DNA from 3 places in the Acidicapsa ligni genome. Region 2 is predicted to be linked to each of the others. Evidence: riboswitches for the same ligand, from Rfam matches in the RefSeq annotation. Region 2 holds a riboswitch; each other region holds the start of a gene.
What was found. Region 2 has a riboswitch for cobalamin ahead of OHL19_RS12885 (TonB-dependent receptor). Riboswitches for the same ligand answer to the same signal wherever they lie in the genome.

Region 1 (5,148 bases), on a different contig from region 2:
GCACCAGCACATCCAACCCGATCCTTTCCTGGCGTCGAATGCAGGCCGCAGTCTCTTCTTCGACAAAGCGCTCGTACTCTGCTGTTTGCAACGTTCCCTTGCGCCATGCAGCGCGCTGCTTGCGCACCTCAGGTGTTTGCGGAAACGAGCCAATCGTCGTCGTAGGCAGCAGCGGCAACCGCAGGTGATTCCTCTGCTTGCGCGCACGTTCAGGATAAGCCGAAGGTCGCGCAAAATCCGTCGCCACCAATTGCGCCAGTGCATCCCGAACCTGCGTATTCACGCTGCTCTCAGCTACCTTGCGACGATCATGCCTGCGACGATTCTCGGCAAAATCCGCCGCAAATTTTTCCTTGCCTCCAGCCAGCCACGCAATCTCATCCAGCTTCTGCGCAGCAAAGCTCAGCCACTCCTGCAACTCACCCGGTAACGCAGTCTCATCCTGCGCATCATAAGGTACATGCAGCAACGAGCATGAGGGCGCAATAAGCAGCCGGTCAGCACCAATCCGCTCCTGAGCCTTGGCAATCATCACAGAAGCAGCATCCAGATCGGCAAGCCAGATGTTGCGCCCATCCACTACCCCGAGGCTCAACGTCTGTCCCGCACGCACCGCGTCGAGCACAGCATCCAACTGCCCCTTGCCGCGCACGAGATCCACATGCACCCCAGCCACGGGCAATGAAAACGCAAGATCCAGATTGTCGCCCAACTCATCAAAATACGTAGTAAGCATCAGTCGGACATCGACACCGGCGAGCTTCTCGTAAGCGGTACGATAAGCCGCCTTGTGAATCTCGCTAAGATCCGTCACCAGGCACGGTTCATCGATCTGAACCCAATCCGCACCGGCACTCTGCAGATCCTTCAAGACCTGAACATACGCAGTCAACATACGCGGCAAAAGCGTAAGCGGATCAAAGCCGCTATCCACATCGACAACCTTGCCCAGCAGCAACAACGATATCGGTCCCAGCAGCACCGGACGAACTCCGGCATTAACCTCACGCGCCTCGCCAAACTCCGCCAACAGCTTCGAAGTATCCGGCACAAACTTCAGTCCTTCAGACCACTCCGGCACCAGGTAGTGATAGTTCGTATCGAACCACTTGGTCATCTCCATCGCCGTATGCTGTTGCGAACCGTGAGCACTGCTCCGCGCCATCTCAAACAAACGCGGCAATGTCACCACACCCTCGCCAAACCGCTCCGGCGTAGCACCCAGCAGCACCAGTGCGTCCAGCACCTGGTCATACAGTGGAGAATCATTGGTAGGAATAAAATCGATCCCGCGCTGCTTCTGAATCGTCCAGTTCTGCAAACGCAAATGCTTCGCAACCTGCAGTAATTCTTCTTCCGCAAGCTTGCCGCTCCAGAAACTCTCCAGCGCAAACTTCAACTCGCGACGCGGACCAATCCGGGGAAAGCCCAGATTGGCAGTATGCAACTTAGCCGTAGACATGTTTCGGTTCCTCTCATCGTTAATAGACAAGGAACCACCCGTGCGTTGGCACGCGCGCAGATGCGCGAGACAAAGGCTTGCAGGTCCACCCTCGAGACCAGTTGCCACAAGACGCACGCCGCAACAGAGTAAGCTCCGCTACAGTGGTGGCGCACAGGCCGGTATTCGGACTTTGGGCAACCTACTTGACGCCGCTTCCCATCCTCATCGGACAGTGCGTGGCTCATCGCCATGCGTCGTTCGTTCCCATCACCGCTGCGGGGCAGCGCCGGAATCACACCGGCTTCCCGTTGAACGGAACCTTCTCAGGGGTTCTGCACCTGTACCTATCCAGTGTAGCCGAGCGCGGCTGACACCCAGTCAACTGGCCAGCCTCAATACAACAACACCGCCACCCGGTAAGCCGCGAATGTTGCCCCGCCATTCCCACCCGAACCCTGCGCTGGGCACGAACCAACCGCAGCCTGCTTATACTTCCCCGACGCGATCCGCTCCTCCAATTGGGGCGGCAGCTTCGAAAGATCCGCACTCTGCCATCGCATCAGAAACAGCGGCTTCATCCCCGTCGGCGTCCCCTCTGCCTCGCCATCCTGCAGCGCGCAATACTTCCGCGCATCCTCCGCCTTCGATAGCAGAGTCAGCCCCTTGCCCGTCAGCATCGCACCAATCTTGCCCTCGATCTGCCCCGCATCCATTGATTGCACCGAGACCGAATAATCCGCCACGGCATACAACACATGATGCGCCGAAACAATCCCCACCCCGATGCGATCGATCTTCGCATTCATCAGGTTCGCATGATGCACGTCGGACTTCATCCATTCCTCATGCACCTGCTTCGGCGAGTCGCCAATGGCAATGTTCTCCTCCACCAGGCTAAAGTGCGCGCCCGCCTTCGAAGTACGCTCCGCCACATCCGGCTCGCCACCATATCGATGAGAAATCGGCCCCTCTTTGGACATCAACTCGGCATGAGCACGCGCCGCCGCAGCCAGCCCTGGATCGACCACCAGCGCCGGTAATCCCTCTGCAACCCGTGCCTGATTGGCAAGATCGACAACCTTCTGCTCCTGCGCCGCCTGCACCTCTACATCCACCGGATCCTGCGCCAGCGCAGCAACCCCGCACACACCCACCGAAGATGCCATCAGCAGCACCGCAAACCTCTTGACCAGTCGCATCCGCATTCCTCAAACCTCCGCCGCTTCGGCTTCAAATCACGATATGCTTGCCTGAGAGCAATGGCAATTCGCACACACATTCCGAGCTCTTCCAATTGGATGCGCCGTCAGCCGCTCGCAGTCATCGGCCTCGTGCTATTAAGTATCTTCGTCCTCGCCGGCCTGCTCGCTCCCTGGATCGCGCCCGCCAGTCCAGCCTCAATCGACCTGATGCATCGCCTGCAAGGCCCCTCAGCGGCTCACTGGTGCGGCACCGATGAACTCGGCCGGGACACTCTCTCACGCCTGCTCTGGGGAGCTCGTCTTTCACTCGCCGTCTCCGCCTCCGTCGTCAGCATCTCGCTCGCCCTCGGCCTCGCCATCGGCGGCCTCGCAGGCTACAAAGGCGGCTGGATCGATCACACCCTCACCGTCGTCGCCATGAACACCTTCCTGGCCCTCCCCGGCATCCTGCTCGCCATAGCCTTCGCCGCATTCCTCGGCCCCGGTTTTCAGAACCTGGTACTGGCTCTCGCCATCGGCGGCTGGGCCGGATACGCCCGCCTCGTCCGTGCCCAGGTCATGGCCGTCAAAGAACGCGAATACGTTGAAGCCGCACGCGCCCTCGGAGCCAGCGGACCACGCATCTTCTTCCGCCATATCCTCCCGAACATGATCCAGCCGCTGCTCGTCCAGGCCGCCATCGGCATGGGCGGAGTCATCCTCGCTGAAGCAACCCTATCCTTCCTCGGCCTTGGCATCCCCGCGCCCACTCCAAGCTGGGGATCAATGCTCAACGACGCACGCGCCCATCTCTTCGACTCCCCACATCTCGTGCTCTTCCCTGCCCTAGCAATGGCCCTCGCCGTCCTCAGCTTCAACTTCCTCGGCGATGCTCTTCGCGATTACCTCGACCCACATACCCGCATCCAGATCGGCGTATGAAGATAGGCGTACTCTCCGACACCCACGGCCTACTTCGCGCAGAGGTTCTGCCCCTGCTCGCAGGCTCAGACCACATCCTCCATCTCGGCGACGTCGGCGATCCAACCATCCTCGAAACACTCATAGCCATCGCCCCCATAACCGCAATCCGCGGCAACATAGACAGCAAGGGCCCATGCGCCAGCCTGCCCGCAACTGAAGTCGTTACTCTCGCAGGAAAAGACTTCTATCTCCTGCACGACGTGCATCAGCTTGACCTCGAACCAGCCGCCGCAGGATTCGCCGCCGTCCTCTATGGCCACTCCCACAAACCTTCCATCGAATGGCGCAAAGAAATCCTGTACTTCAACCCCGGCTCATGCGGACCACGACGATTCCAGCTACCCATCACCTGCGGCCAAATCACCATAAACAACAATGGGCAGTTGGAGGCCAAAATCCTCCAACTACCCATCTCTTCCTGACGAATCCAAGTGCCCATGTTTTGGCCTGCTCATGCCTCGGCCTTGCGACATGGGCTTATACCTAAAACGGCAGGCGCGCCGTAAACACCAGGTTGTGATTCGTGCTGTGGAATGATGTCAGCGCAATCTGATCACCCGCGCCAAACGTCACACCCAGCCGCCCCGGCTTGCCAGTCGCATCGTGCGTCAGTGGAATACGTCCAATGATCACACCTGGAGTAGCAAAAGTCGTCGCCTTGCCATCATTCGCACCACCGATAAAGAAGCTCGAATTCAGCTCTACCTCAGGCCAGAAGAACCGCCCGACACCCGTCTTCGCCAGGCGATATTGAGCAACGTTATTCCATGCAATCGTGTGGCCCAGCCCCTTTGAATTCGTGATCGGCAACGAGCCCCCCGCCGTCGAAGTCAAAGCCAGCAAACCCCATCCCTTGCCCACCGCCAGCGTCGGCGTCACCACCGCACAGCAGCTTCCATTCGCACTCTTGCCCGTAGGAATCGTAGCCGCAAAAAACGCGGTGATGATCGCATTCCCATGCTCTTCATTACGCGCGTAAAAACGATATTTGGAGTTGAACGAAATGTCCCCAAATCCATCCTTCGTAGCCGGAGACTCATGCGCCAGGAAAGGAGGCAGGTTGAACAATAACTCAATGTGCTTCTCCGGAATTATCTCCAACCCCTTGCTGTTCCCGTAATTCCACGTGTCCAGTCCCTTGGGATTCGTCTGTCGCACGAAGTCCGTACGAAACTCCTGCTCCAATCGCGGAGTTACCGTAACCAGTGGCGTAACCCAATGCGGCTGCTCCGCCTGGGTAGCACTCACCCTGGCCTGGTATCGCGAGATGAAAGAAGTTCCCTGCGCCACACCATGAAGCGAGGATGCAAAGCTGGCAGAGATCAGGAGCGCGCATCCAGCGATTACAGTGCGAATGCGAGAATGATTGTAAGTACAAAACAGATAGAATTTCATTTATCGATTTTACTCGATTTTTATTTATGAATATATACGGATTACTGCACTCAAATTTCGCAGCGGAAACTCTTCTTCCATAAGATTATTTCAAAAGGTATATTCTTGCTGCATAACTACATAAAGTCCGGATCACGACATAAC
Region 2 (5,148 bases):
TCGCGCTGACCGTTGGCCCAGATGGGCTGGTTGCCGAGGCCGCTGTTGGAATCGAGGCCGCTGAGTAATTCGGCATTGACGCCGGGGGAAAGCACGGCGAGCTGAGTGAAGCTGCCAGTGGCCAAGGGCGTTTCAGCGATCTGCCCTGCATCGAGGGTATAGCCGTTGGTGGCATCCGTTGCGTTGAGCAGAGGATTTGCCGTAACTTCAACGGATTCAGATGCCTGACCTATTTTGAGCCTGACGTCGATGGTGGTTGCACGTGCTTCCTGCACGGTGATTCCATTTTCGTCTGTGGTTTCAAAACCGGCACCGGTAATCTTTACATCATAGGTGCCGATGGGCAGGTTGAAGACCTGAAAGAAGCCATTGCCTTGCGATTTGGCAGTGCGGCTCAGGCTGATCTGAGTGTTGATCACGGTTACCGTGGCATTGGGCACAGCCGCGCCAGATGCGTCCAGAACTGTTCCGTTGATTGAACCGAGAGTCTGCTGAGCAAGAGCGGGGGCGCAACAATACAAAACAGCAGCGATCGCCAGCAGGGTACCCGCGGCGAAGCGCCGAAAATGGGTTGTCGTCATATTCTCCTCAAGAAGTGCTTTGTTAAGAATGAGTTATTGTCTTCCATAAGGTAGGTTCAGTGCCTACGCTCTTATTAGAATGCGCTGATGACGTTCATCCAAGTGTGAACGGTCTGCGACTAGGATACGAATAGTTTATTAACAGAGTGCAATTTCGCCCATTAAAAAATCCCCTGTGTGGGAATCAGGACGCAGAACGAGGAGTTCATCCAGGGTAAAAATTGGAGGAACTCCTCGCTTCATACTTTGAAAATCATATATGAGGTGGCGGACTAATTATTGGTTTTTTTGGAGCCGCCTACCTGGATACGCAGGCCCACTCGGAAGTTAAATGGGAGGCTGGGGTAGCCGATGGGGGCGATGTGCTGGTTGCTGGTGAGGTTTTCGGCCTGACCGTAGATGCCCAGGCGTGAGAGCAACTGGAAGCTTCCGCCGAAGTCGATCTTGGCGAAGCCGTAGTCGAGGTTGCGATTGGGCAGCAGGAGCGAGTTGCCCTGGTTGATGTCCATATAGCCGAGGTAGGTGGAGTCATCGCTGCGGCTGGAGAAAGCGGCGGTCGAGGCGATGGTCCAGCGCTGGCCTGCGTAGCTGCCGGAGATGTAGCCGGTGTGCGGCGGGCGGCGGAATGGACGTGCTCCGGTGAGTGGCGAGTAGATGCCAATCGGGATGCCGTTGTAGGTGGGCTGGGCAACTCCGAGGAGTGCTTCATTGTCGCTGGAGAACGAGCGCTGGACTACTGCATCCAGATAGGTATAGCCGCCGCGGAGGAAGATATGGCGACCGATGCCGCCCTCAACCGTGGACTCGACGCCGAGAGCGCGGAAGGCCTGTGAGTTGATGTCCAGCGAAAAGGCGCCACTGTTATTCAGAAAGGCTTCGAGCTGCTGCTGTGCTGCCGCGGAGAGATTGGGCAGCAATTGTGGAATGAGCCCGGCGCCGACACCCTCGATCTGGCGGCCAAACTGGTTGTGGAAGACGTTGAGATGGACGATCATGCGTTCGCCGAGCAGGTCTTGCTCGATGCCACCTTCCCAGGTTCGCGCGGTTGGTGCGGCGAGCTGTGAAATGTGGAGTTGGTTGATGGTCTGCTGACCGCCATTGGCCAGGAGGAAGGTGTATAGCGAACCGGATTGGTCGGCCAACGTGGGTTCGCGGACGGCGTCGGCAAAGTTGCCGCTCAGGCGGGTACCATTGAAGAATCCAGAACGGGGCTTGAGCACATAGTAGGAGAAACCGGCGCGTGGCGATGTCTGCGTGCCGATGATCTGATATTTTCCGAGGCTGCCGCCGACGGTGTAGAAGAAGCGGCTCTTGAAGTCACCGTGAATCTCGGCGAGGTAATCGTAGTTGTTGCGCTGCACGACATCGTTGAGGAAATAGACAGGTTCGACTTCGGTGCCACGTTCGTTTTCATAGTGAAAGCCGATGAGGCCGACGAGATGGGGCGTGAAGTGGAAGTCGCCTTCGTATTGGATTTCGTCGCGATTGGTGACGAGATCGAGGCGATTGGGATAGACAGAGCCGTTGCCGGAGGAGTAGTCGAGGATGGCCTGGCCTACAACCTGGGCTCCGTTAGCGCCACGAATGGTGACATCGTTGCCGTAGAAATTGCCAGCGTCCGGAAAGGGGAGATCGCAGGTGTCGACTGGTTCACAGAGGCCTGCTGCGTACCACTGCATGGATTGTTCGCGCTTGCGAGTGCCGCCGTATTGAACCTTGTTGTGGAAGTCCGCGGTCATCTGAAAATCGAGAGAGCCGCCCATGTAGAGGTTCTGGTCACTCTGCTTGCGGTCGTCGCTGATGCCGTAGAAATCCCATGCATTTGGAACTCCAACGGCAGTGACGCCATAGCGGACTGTGCCGCGAAGTTGAACGCTGGAGATGGGCTGATAGCCGAAGTTTCCGACGCTGGTGCCTGCGTGGTATTGGTCCATGGGCAGGGAGTTTGCGGTCTGCAGCCAGGAATAGGCGCCGTAGTAGTCCAACTTGTTGCGGCTGCCGGCGAGCTGGAGGTCGTTGCGGGCGGTGTTGAAGTTGCCCAGATCGCCCATGAAGGAAACTACGGGAGAGTTATCGAATCCGCGCGGAGTATTGAAGTTGACTACGCCGCTGGCTGCGTCGGCACCGTAGAGGCTGCTGTCTGGTCCACGATAGATTTCGGTGCTCTGGATACCGGTTGGAGAGACGGAGCCGAAGTCGAAGATGCCGCCGATTTCGCTGGCGTTTACGCCGTCGGTGAGGGTTTTGCTGGCATTGGAATCTCCACCCCGAATGAACATGGAGGCTTGTGCGCCACGCTGTCCGGTTTGCGCCATGACGACGCCGGGCTGAAGGCGGAGGACGCTGACCAGATCATCGCGGCGAGCGAGATCCAGCGAGGTAAAAACGGTGGTGGAGACGCTGGTCTGCTGCTGAGGAACGGGTGTTCCAGTGGCGGTGACTACGATCGACTGATGGACCCATTGTGGTTCGAGAACGATGGAGCGCTCGATGTTGGAACCCTGGGAAGCGTAGAAGGCAGGTGTCTCCAATGCACGAAAGCTGGGCGCGCTGGTGATGACCGAAAAACGGCCACTCTTGCCGGTCACGAATTGATAGGTGCCATCGGCGCCGGAGACTGTCGTGGAGACGGCCTTATTGCCCTGCATGAGGACGATCGATGCACCGGTGACTGTGGCTCCGGTAGTGTCGGTGACGATGCCACGGATAACTCCGGCGTGAGCTACTGTCGAGAGCAATAGAAGGATCGTTGCGCAGAATAAGCGCGAACACAGGCTGGAACGGCCATGAAACAAACTGACTAACTTGGACTGATTAACAGGCAGAGACATCGTTCTCCTCCGTTCCCCTCGGAACGTAAGCGGGTGATAGACACCAAGGACCGGTCTCCTGACTTGCGCTTCTCCGAACCGCCTTCCCAAACTCTCCGTGATGGAGAAGTTCAGTGGCATTTGGCCGGACTCCTGGCTGCTTCCCCATATGTTCTTGACGGGAAAAACCCCAGGTACGCTCACAGTTGCGGGGCAGTAGCGGATTTACACCGCTTTCCCGAACATCCTGATGCGTTTCAGTGAATGAATCGCAGGCCCATGTCAATCAGGCCGATGCAAGAAAAGATAAAGAATTGTGGGGAAAATCCATGAAAAATTTCCCCGGGTCTCTGAAGTTTATCATGCAGAAACTTTTGATATTGTTTTGATGCTGCTCATTCGTATACGGTATGCCGGCAGGGATTCACGATGCTGCATCGCGATGATTAAACCGCGAATGACAAGGTGATCGTGAGAAGCAACGCCGTAACCGAGATGATGGTTTCGCAGACGGACCAGGTCTTGATGGTTTGTGCGACGGTCATGTTGAAGTACTCCTTGACGAGCCAGAAACCACCATCGTTTACGTGGGAGAAGATGAGCGATCCTGCTCCGGTGGCAATCGCCAGCAGCTCGGGGTGAACTCCCGGGCTGTGCAATGCGATTGGGGCCACGATGCCGGCTGCGGTGGTCATGGCTACTGTCGCCGAGCCTGTGGCCAAACGCATCAAAGCGGCCAGTAACCACGCCAATACCAGCAATGGAATATGGCTCTGCAATGCAACACCGATGATGGCCTGCGATACTCCGCTGTCCTGCAGAATTCTCCCGAAGCCTCCGCCTGCGCCGACCAGGAGCGTGATGGTCGCCGTGGGGGCGAGGCATTCGTTGCTGAAGCGCAGGATCGTATCTCGCGAGAAGCCTCGCAGCCGTCCCAGAGTAAAGAAACTTAGCAGCACACCGATCAGTAGTGCTACGTCGTCGTTGCCAACCAGATGCAGTCCCTCATTCAAGGCGCTTTTGGGAGTGCTGATTGCGTCTGCCCAACTGCCGATCAGCATGAGAAGAACGGGCAGAAGGATGGAGAACAAGGTGAGGCCGAAGCTGGGCAGGCTGCGTCCTGACTCGTGATCAGCTCCATGATCGACAAACTGCGCGGAGATGGGATTCTCTGTTGGAAGGTTTATATGCGGAGCGATGAGTTTCGCATAAAGCGGCCCAGCGATGATCGCCGTGGGAATACCGACAAGCAGGGCATAAAAGATGGTGCGGCCCACATCGGCCTTATAGATGGTTACGGCAAGCAACGCCGCGGGGTGAGGCGGAACTAATCCGTGAACCACGGAGAGCCCGGCGACCATGGGCAGGCCAACCATGATCAGCGATGTTCGTGTACGTCGCGCAACTGTATACACGATGGGGATCAGGAGGACGAATCCTACTTCAAAGAAGGCAGGCAATCCAACTACGAGGCCGATGAGAACCATCGCCCAATGCACACGTTTCTCACCGAAGAGCCGTATGAGCGTGTATGCGATCTGGTCCGCGCCACCGGACTCTGCCATCATCTTTCCAAGCATGGTGCCCAGCGCAACGACGACGGCGATGTGGCCCAGGGTTGCTCCTACGCCCGCCTCAAAAGAATGAATGACAGTTGAAGCGGACATGCCCGTGACCAGGGCAAGCGACAGCGAGGCGAGCAGCAGCGTGATGAATGGGTTCAGCTTGAAGACTGCGATAAGCAGAATCAGGCCAAC
Region 3 (5,148 bases), on a different contig from region 2:
TTGGCGGCAGGTATAGTGCGAGATTTCATCGAGATGAAGCCCAGGTCTGAAGATCAGACCTGGGACATCCGCATTTGCTGCAATTTACTGGCAGGCTTCGCAGGACTCAGGATTGTCTAACGAGCAGGCTACAGCTTGGATCGTATCGACTGCGCGGTTGGCTATGGCTACTGTGGTCTTGGCAATTTTTGTTGCAGGTCTCGAACGCAGGTAGTAAGTGGTCTTGATTCCCTTCTTCCATGCATACATATACATGCTGCTGAGACGACCGATATTGGGCGATTCAGCGAAGAGGTTCAGCGATTGGCTCTGGTCGATAAAAGCTCCGCGATCGGCGGCCATGTCGATGAGCGAACGCATGGGAACTTCCCACACGGTGCGGTAAATCAATTTGAGTTCGTCGGTGATCTCATCGATTTTCTGAATGGAGCCTTCGGCAAGCTTGATGCGGGTGCGCATCTCTTCAGACCACAGGCCGAGGGCCTTGAGTTCGTTCACGAGGTACTTGTTGATCTGCATGAACTCGCCCGACAATGTCTCGCGCTTGAACATGTTGGAAATCTGCGGCTCGATGCACTCATAGCAGCCCACGATGGACGCAATGGTTGCAGTCGGTGCAATGGCGATCATGAGCGAGTTGCGCATGCCCACAGTCTTCATGCGAAGACGCAGAGCATCCCAGCGCGCAGTGTCCTTTGGCGTAACGCCCCAGAGATCGAACTGGAATTCACCATGCGCGGCGCGAGTTTCGTTGAAGGCCGCATGCGGTCCATCTTTCTCGGCCAGATCGCACGAGGCCGAGATAGCGTGGAAATAAATCTCTTCCTGGATCTTGGCTGAGAGCTCGCGGGCTTCTATCGAGTCAAAGGCCCAGCGCAGTTGGAAGAAGACATCTTGAAGGCCCATGACGCCAAGGCCCACTGGACGCCAGCGCGAGTTCGATACGGCAGCCTGCGAAACCGGGTAGTAGTTAATGTCGATGACGCGGTCGAGCATAGGTACAGCGTGGCGAACTGTGGCCGCAAGCTTATCGAAATCGAACTTGCCATCCGTCAGGTGACGGCCAAGGTTGATGCTGCCGAGATTGCAGACGGCTGTCTCTTCGTGCGACGTAACCTCGGTGATCTCGGTGCAGAGATTAGAGAGATGCACCGTGTTGCCGGGATGGCCGGTCTGGTTGCACTTTATGTTGCAGGCATCCTTGAAGACCATCCAGCCATTGCCGGTCTCGGCAAGCGTACGCATCATGCGGGCGTAGAGGTCGCGGGCCTTGATCTGGCGCTTGTAGAGCTGTTTCTGTTCGGCCTCAATGTAGGCCTTTTCAAAGGCTTCACCATAGAGGTCGGTGAGCTGCGGCACGTCCTTGGGATCGAAGAGCGACCACATGCCGTCCTCATCGGAGCGGCGCATAAAGAGATCGGGAATCCAGTTAGCGAGATTGAGATTGTAGGTGCGGCGTGCTGCATCGCCGGTGTTATCGCGCATCTCAAGGAAGGACTCGACATCGGCATGCCAGGGCTCGAGATAAACGCAGGCAGCACCCTTGCGCTTGCCGCCCTGATTGACTGCGGCAACGGACGCATCCAGCGTACGCAGCCAGGGAACGATGCCGTTTGAAAGACCATTGGTGGCGCGGATCAGCGAACCTTCGCTGCGAATGCGATGGAAAGCAAGGCCGATGCCGCCGGAGAACTTCGACAGCAATGCAATCTGTTTATAGACGTCATAAATCGAATCAAGCGAATCGAGCGGCGAGTCGATGAGGTAGCAGCTCGACATCTGGCTGTGCTTCGTGCCGCTATTGAAGAGCGTCGGCGAGCTGGGCAGATAATCGTGCGAGGCGAGGAGATTGTAGAAATCCACAGCTTCATTCACGCGTGTGGAAAGCCCGGCAGCAACGCGCATGAAAAAGTACTGCGGCGTCTCCGTGACCTGGCGGGTGATTGGGTGACGAAGCAGGTACCTGTCGTAAACAGTGCGCAGGCCGAAGTACTCAAAGCGGTCGGATAGGCGGTCATCGATGGCCGAGTTCAGCTTGCGCGCATTGGCGTTAACGAACTCCCATGCTTCCTTGGAGACGACGCCCTCGCGGCTGCCAATCTCGACCGACTGCGAAAAGGAGTAGATATTCTGCCCGGCAACTTCCTTCGAGATGGTCGCGAGGAGTAGACGTGCAGCCAGGCGCGAGTATTCCGGCTCCTCGGCAATCAGAGAGGCTGCGGTCTGGATCGAAATGGAATCGAGTTCGCGGGTGCTGGCTCCGTCGAAGAGGCCACCGATAGTCTTGCTGGCGACGCGGATCGGATCGACGTGAGGAAGACCGTGGCAGCAGCGCTCGACAGCGCGGACGATCTTGTTGACATCAACGGGTTCGAGGCCGCCGTTGCGCTTGCGGACCTGCATCTGGGGAGTTGGGTCGGCTGGAGGAAAATTCGGGTCGAGGTCAGATAGCGACGACTGGTGGAGCGAGGCTGAGAGAGCAGATTCAATCGTGGCCATTTTGGGGAATGGTCCTTTCCTTGGGTTCAGGATTCTTGCAACGAGTTTCATTCGTACAAAATCGGGGTTTAAATTGGGCGCCGGGGAGGATTGGTCACGGGTACGGACAGAAGTCGGCGATAGAACGGCGGACTCGTGCGGATCACCCGATCCTCCCCTCGGAGGCGTGTGTTGCTCATATGCCCTTCGGCATCCTTCTCGGCAGGTATTCGGACTTGCAGGCAACCTGAAAACAGCGACTTCCCAACTCGAAAAGAGCTGGGTACTGAGTCGGAGCTATCGTTCCTGCTTACCGATGCGGGGCAGTTCCGGAAGTTCGCCGGCTTCCCTTTTTTCATGCTGGTCATGGAAACGGCTCGTGATCAGCCACCGTGAAGTAAATCGACTATATCGTGGATCGGCGGCTGGAGCAACAACTATATGTTGGGGTATATGTGGAAATCCCATGAGTCTCGAAATGCCAATTTGTGCTCCGTTTTTTGGCAAAAGTCAAATGAGTTTCTGGTACGGAAACTTCTTCGGCAACGGGACTTTAGTCATAGGCTCAAGCTGTTTTTCTCTTGCCTGAAGAGCTTTTTTGCTCTGTCTAAAAAACACGGCTGTGTGCATTTCAAATCCGGCCGCAAATCCATAGCCACTCCTCCATTCTCCACCTCGCGAACATTATTTTTCTCAAATGCGTATGGCCTTGCATCCTCACGGGAAATTTGCTGCGGATAAGAAAGTAGAGGCGCATGAGAGAGCAATTGAGCTGGCAGCCGGACTTCGAGCAACTCGTAGACGAGCACCAGTCGATGGTTTTTTCGTTGGCATGGCGAATGACAGGCGATCGCGGAATGGCCGAAGAGGTGGCGCAGGATGTGCTCCTTGAACTGGACCGCAATCTTCGTAAGCTTAGCTCTGCCGATCATGTGCGCTTCTGGCTGCGAAAGGTTACAGTGCATCGCTCGACGGATGCGCTGCGACGCAGGAACACGAGGGAGCCTGGATGGGATGAAGGCTTCTGGGTTGAACTTGAGGAACGGCATGGGCTGGTCGAATCCGATGAAGGATCTGCAATGTCCATGCGCATTGAGGAATTGATGGCAAGTTTGCCGGAATCACAGCGGGCGGCGCTGATTCTTCGCTACCAGGAAGACCTGACGCCGGAGGAAATTGCAGCGACGTTGAAGGCTCCGGTAGCGACGATAAAGAGCCAGTTGCAGAGAGGTTTGAAGCTGCTGCGGCTGCGAGCCAGCAATTACCTGAAGGAGTATGTCCGTGGAACATAACGAGCGACAGGAAAAGAACGAGAAAAAGGAACGCAGGGATCGAAAAATCGAGCAGCATGAGATTGAAGAGTTCGAGCAGAAACTGCGATTTGCACTGCAGCATCGCGCCGCTCCCGTGGGGATGAAACAACGCGTGCTGGCGCTGGCCAGGGAACGCCGGCAGAAGCGGCATGGCTGGCAATGGATGATGCAGCGGGTTACGGCTTCCCTTGTGCTGGCAGCGATGGTCGGCGGAGCCCTGGTCTATCACCAGGTGGACGAGCGGCATAAGGGCGAGGCAGCGCGAGAACAGGTAATGCTTGCGCTGAAGATCACAAACAAAACGCTGAATCGAGTGAATGCACGGTTGACGGACGACGATCAGTGAGCCCCGGCGGCGAATGCCCCGGTTGTTTTCACTGCTTTATGGCGCGGCTAAACCACGCCCCTTCAAAACACATTTTTTGACGCTGGAAAGAGGACCGAAATGAAGAAGACCGGGATGAAGACGAGAATGAAAAAGATGGGGATCTGGGTGGGGGTTTTGGCAGTTGGAATTCTGGGTGCAGCAAGTGTGTACGGGCAGGATGAGTTGCCCGCTCCTTCGCCGATTGAGAAGTCGCTGGCATCGCGTGCAATACACACAACCGAGGTAACCCTGGATAAAAACATGCTGGCGTTTGCGGCGAAATTCATGGACGACAAGAACGGCGATAAGGACGACAAAGCTGCCCACGACATGATCCAAAACCTGAAGGGCGTCTATGTGCGGGAGTATGAGTTCGACAAGGATCACTCATATACCGCCGAGGAGCTCGACGGATTGCGAAAGTATTTCGAGCACTCCGACTGGTCTCCGATGGTGCATGAACGAACCAAGGGAGTTGCCGAAGGCACGGATGTTTTCGTGAAGCTGGTAAATGGGCAGATGCAGGGGCTGTTTGTTCTGGACGCTGAGGCAAAAGAGCTGTCGCTGGTGCTGATTCTGGGACCGATCGACATAGACAAGATCAGTAGCCTCGGCGGAACGTTTGGCATTCCGAAAGACGCCGTGAAGAAGGCGCAGAAGGATGTGAGCAAATGAAACAGCGCTGGTTTGGAGTGATGATTGTTGGCGGAATGGTGGCCGTGATGGCTCCGATGATCGTGCTGGCCGCAGGTGGAAGTGCCGGCGGATTTGAAGCCGTAGTACACGGAATCGAACAGCGATATAACACCCAGGCGACACAGATTCCGTTCATGGGATTGATGAGCGGAATTGTGCGCATCTCGACGCATGGCAACGTGAAGGGAATACATGTAGCGGAATTTGAGCACTTTGATTCCGCCGTCGATGGCGACGAACTGAACACCCTGGTAACGCAGCGTGCGGGCAAGGGATGGCAGCGCATCGTTCGCG

Region 1: another riboswitch for cobalamin. It lies ahead of metE (5-methyltetrahydropteroyltriglutamate--homocysteine S-methyltransferase); the one in region 2 lies ahead of OHL19_RS12885 (TonB-dependent receptor).
Region 3: another riboswitch for cobalamin. It lies ahead of OHL19_RS00605 (ribonucleoside-diphosphate reductase subunit alpha); the one in region 2 lies ahead of OHL19_RS12885 (TonB-dependent receptor).

What each region holds. Positions count from the first base shown of each region.
Region 1 covers NZ_JAGSYG010000006.1:23,661-28,808, forward strand. The annotation lists gene metE (5-methyltetrahydropteroyltriglutamate--homocysteine S-methyltransferase) at 1-1,462, opposite strand, end outside; cobalamin riboswitch at 1,602-1,801, opposite strand; gene OHL19_RS18420 (CAP domain-containing protein) at 1,837-2,643, opposite strand; gene OHL19_RS18425 (ABC transporter permease) at 2,704-3,567, shown strand; gene OHL19_RS18430 (metallophosphoesterase family protein) at 3,564-4,031, shown strand; gene OHL19_RS18435 (hypothetical protein) at 4,093-5,004, opposite strand.
Region 2 covers NZ_JAGSYG010000003.1:590,840-595,987, forward strand. The annotation lists gene OHL19_RS12880 (TonB-dependent receptor) at 1-581, opposite strand, end outside; gene OHL19_RS12885 (TonB-dependent receptor) at 854-3,412, opposite strand; cobalamin riboswitch at 3,444-3,680, opposite strand; gene OHL19_RS12890 (GntP family permease) at 3,838-5,148, opposite strand, start outside.
Region 3 covers NZ_JAGSYG010000001.1:157,431-162,578, forward strand. The annotation lists gene OHL19_RS00605 (ribonucleoside-diphosphate reductase subunit alpha) at 85-2,499, opposite strand; cobalamin riboswitch at 2,683-2,888, opposite strand; gene OHL19_RS00610 (RNA polymerase sigma factor) at 3,234-3,770, shown strand; gene OHL19_RS00615 (hypothetical protein) at 3,760-4,137, shown strand; gene OHL19_RS00620 (DUF4252 domain-containing protein) at 4,252-4,833, shown strand; gene OHL19_RS00625 (hypothetical protein) at 4,830-5,148, shown strand, end outside.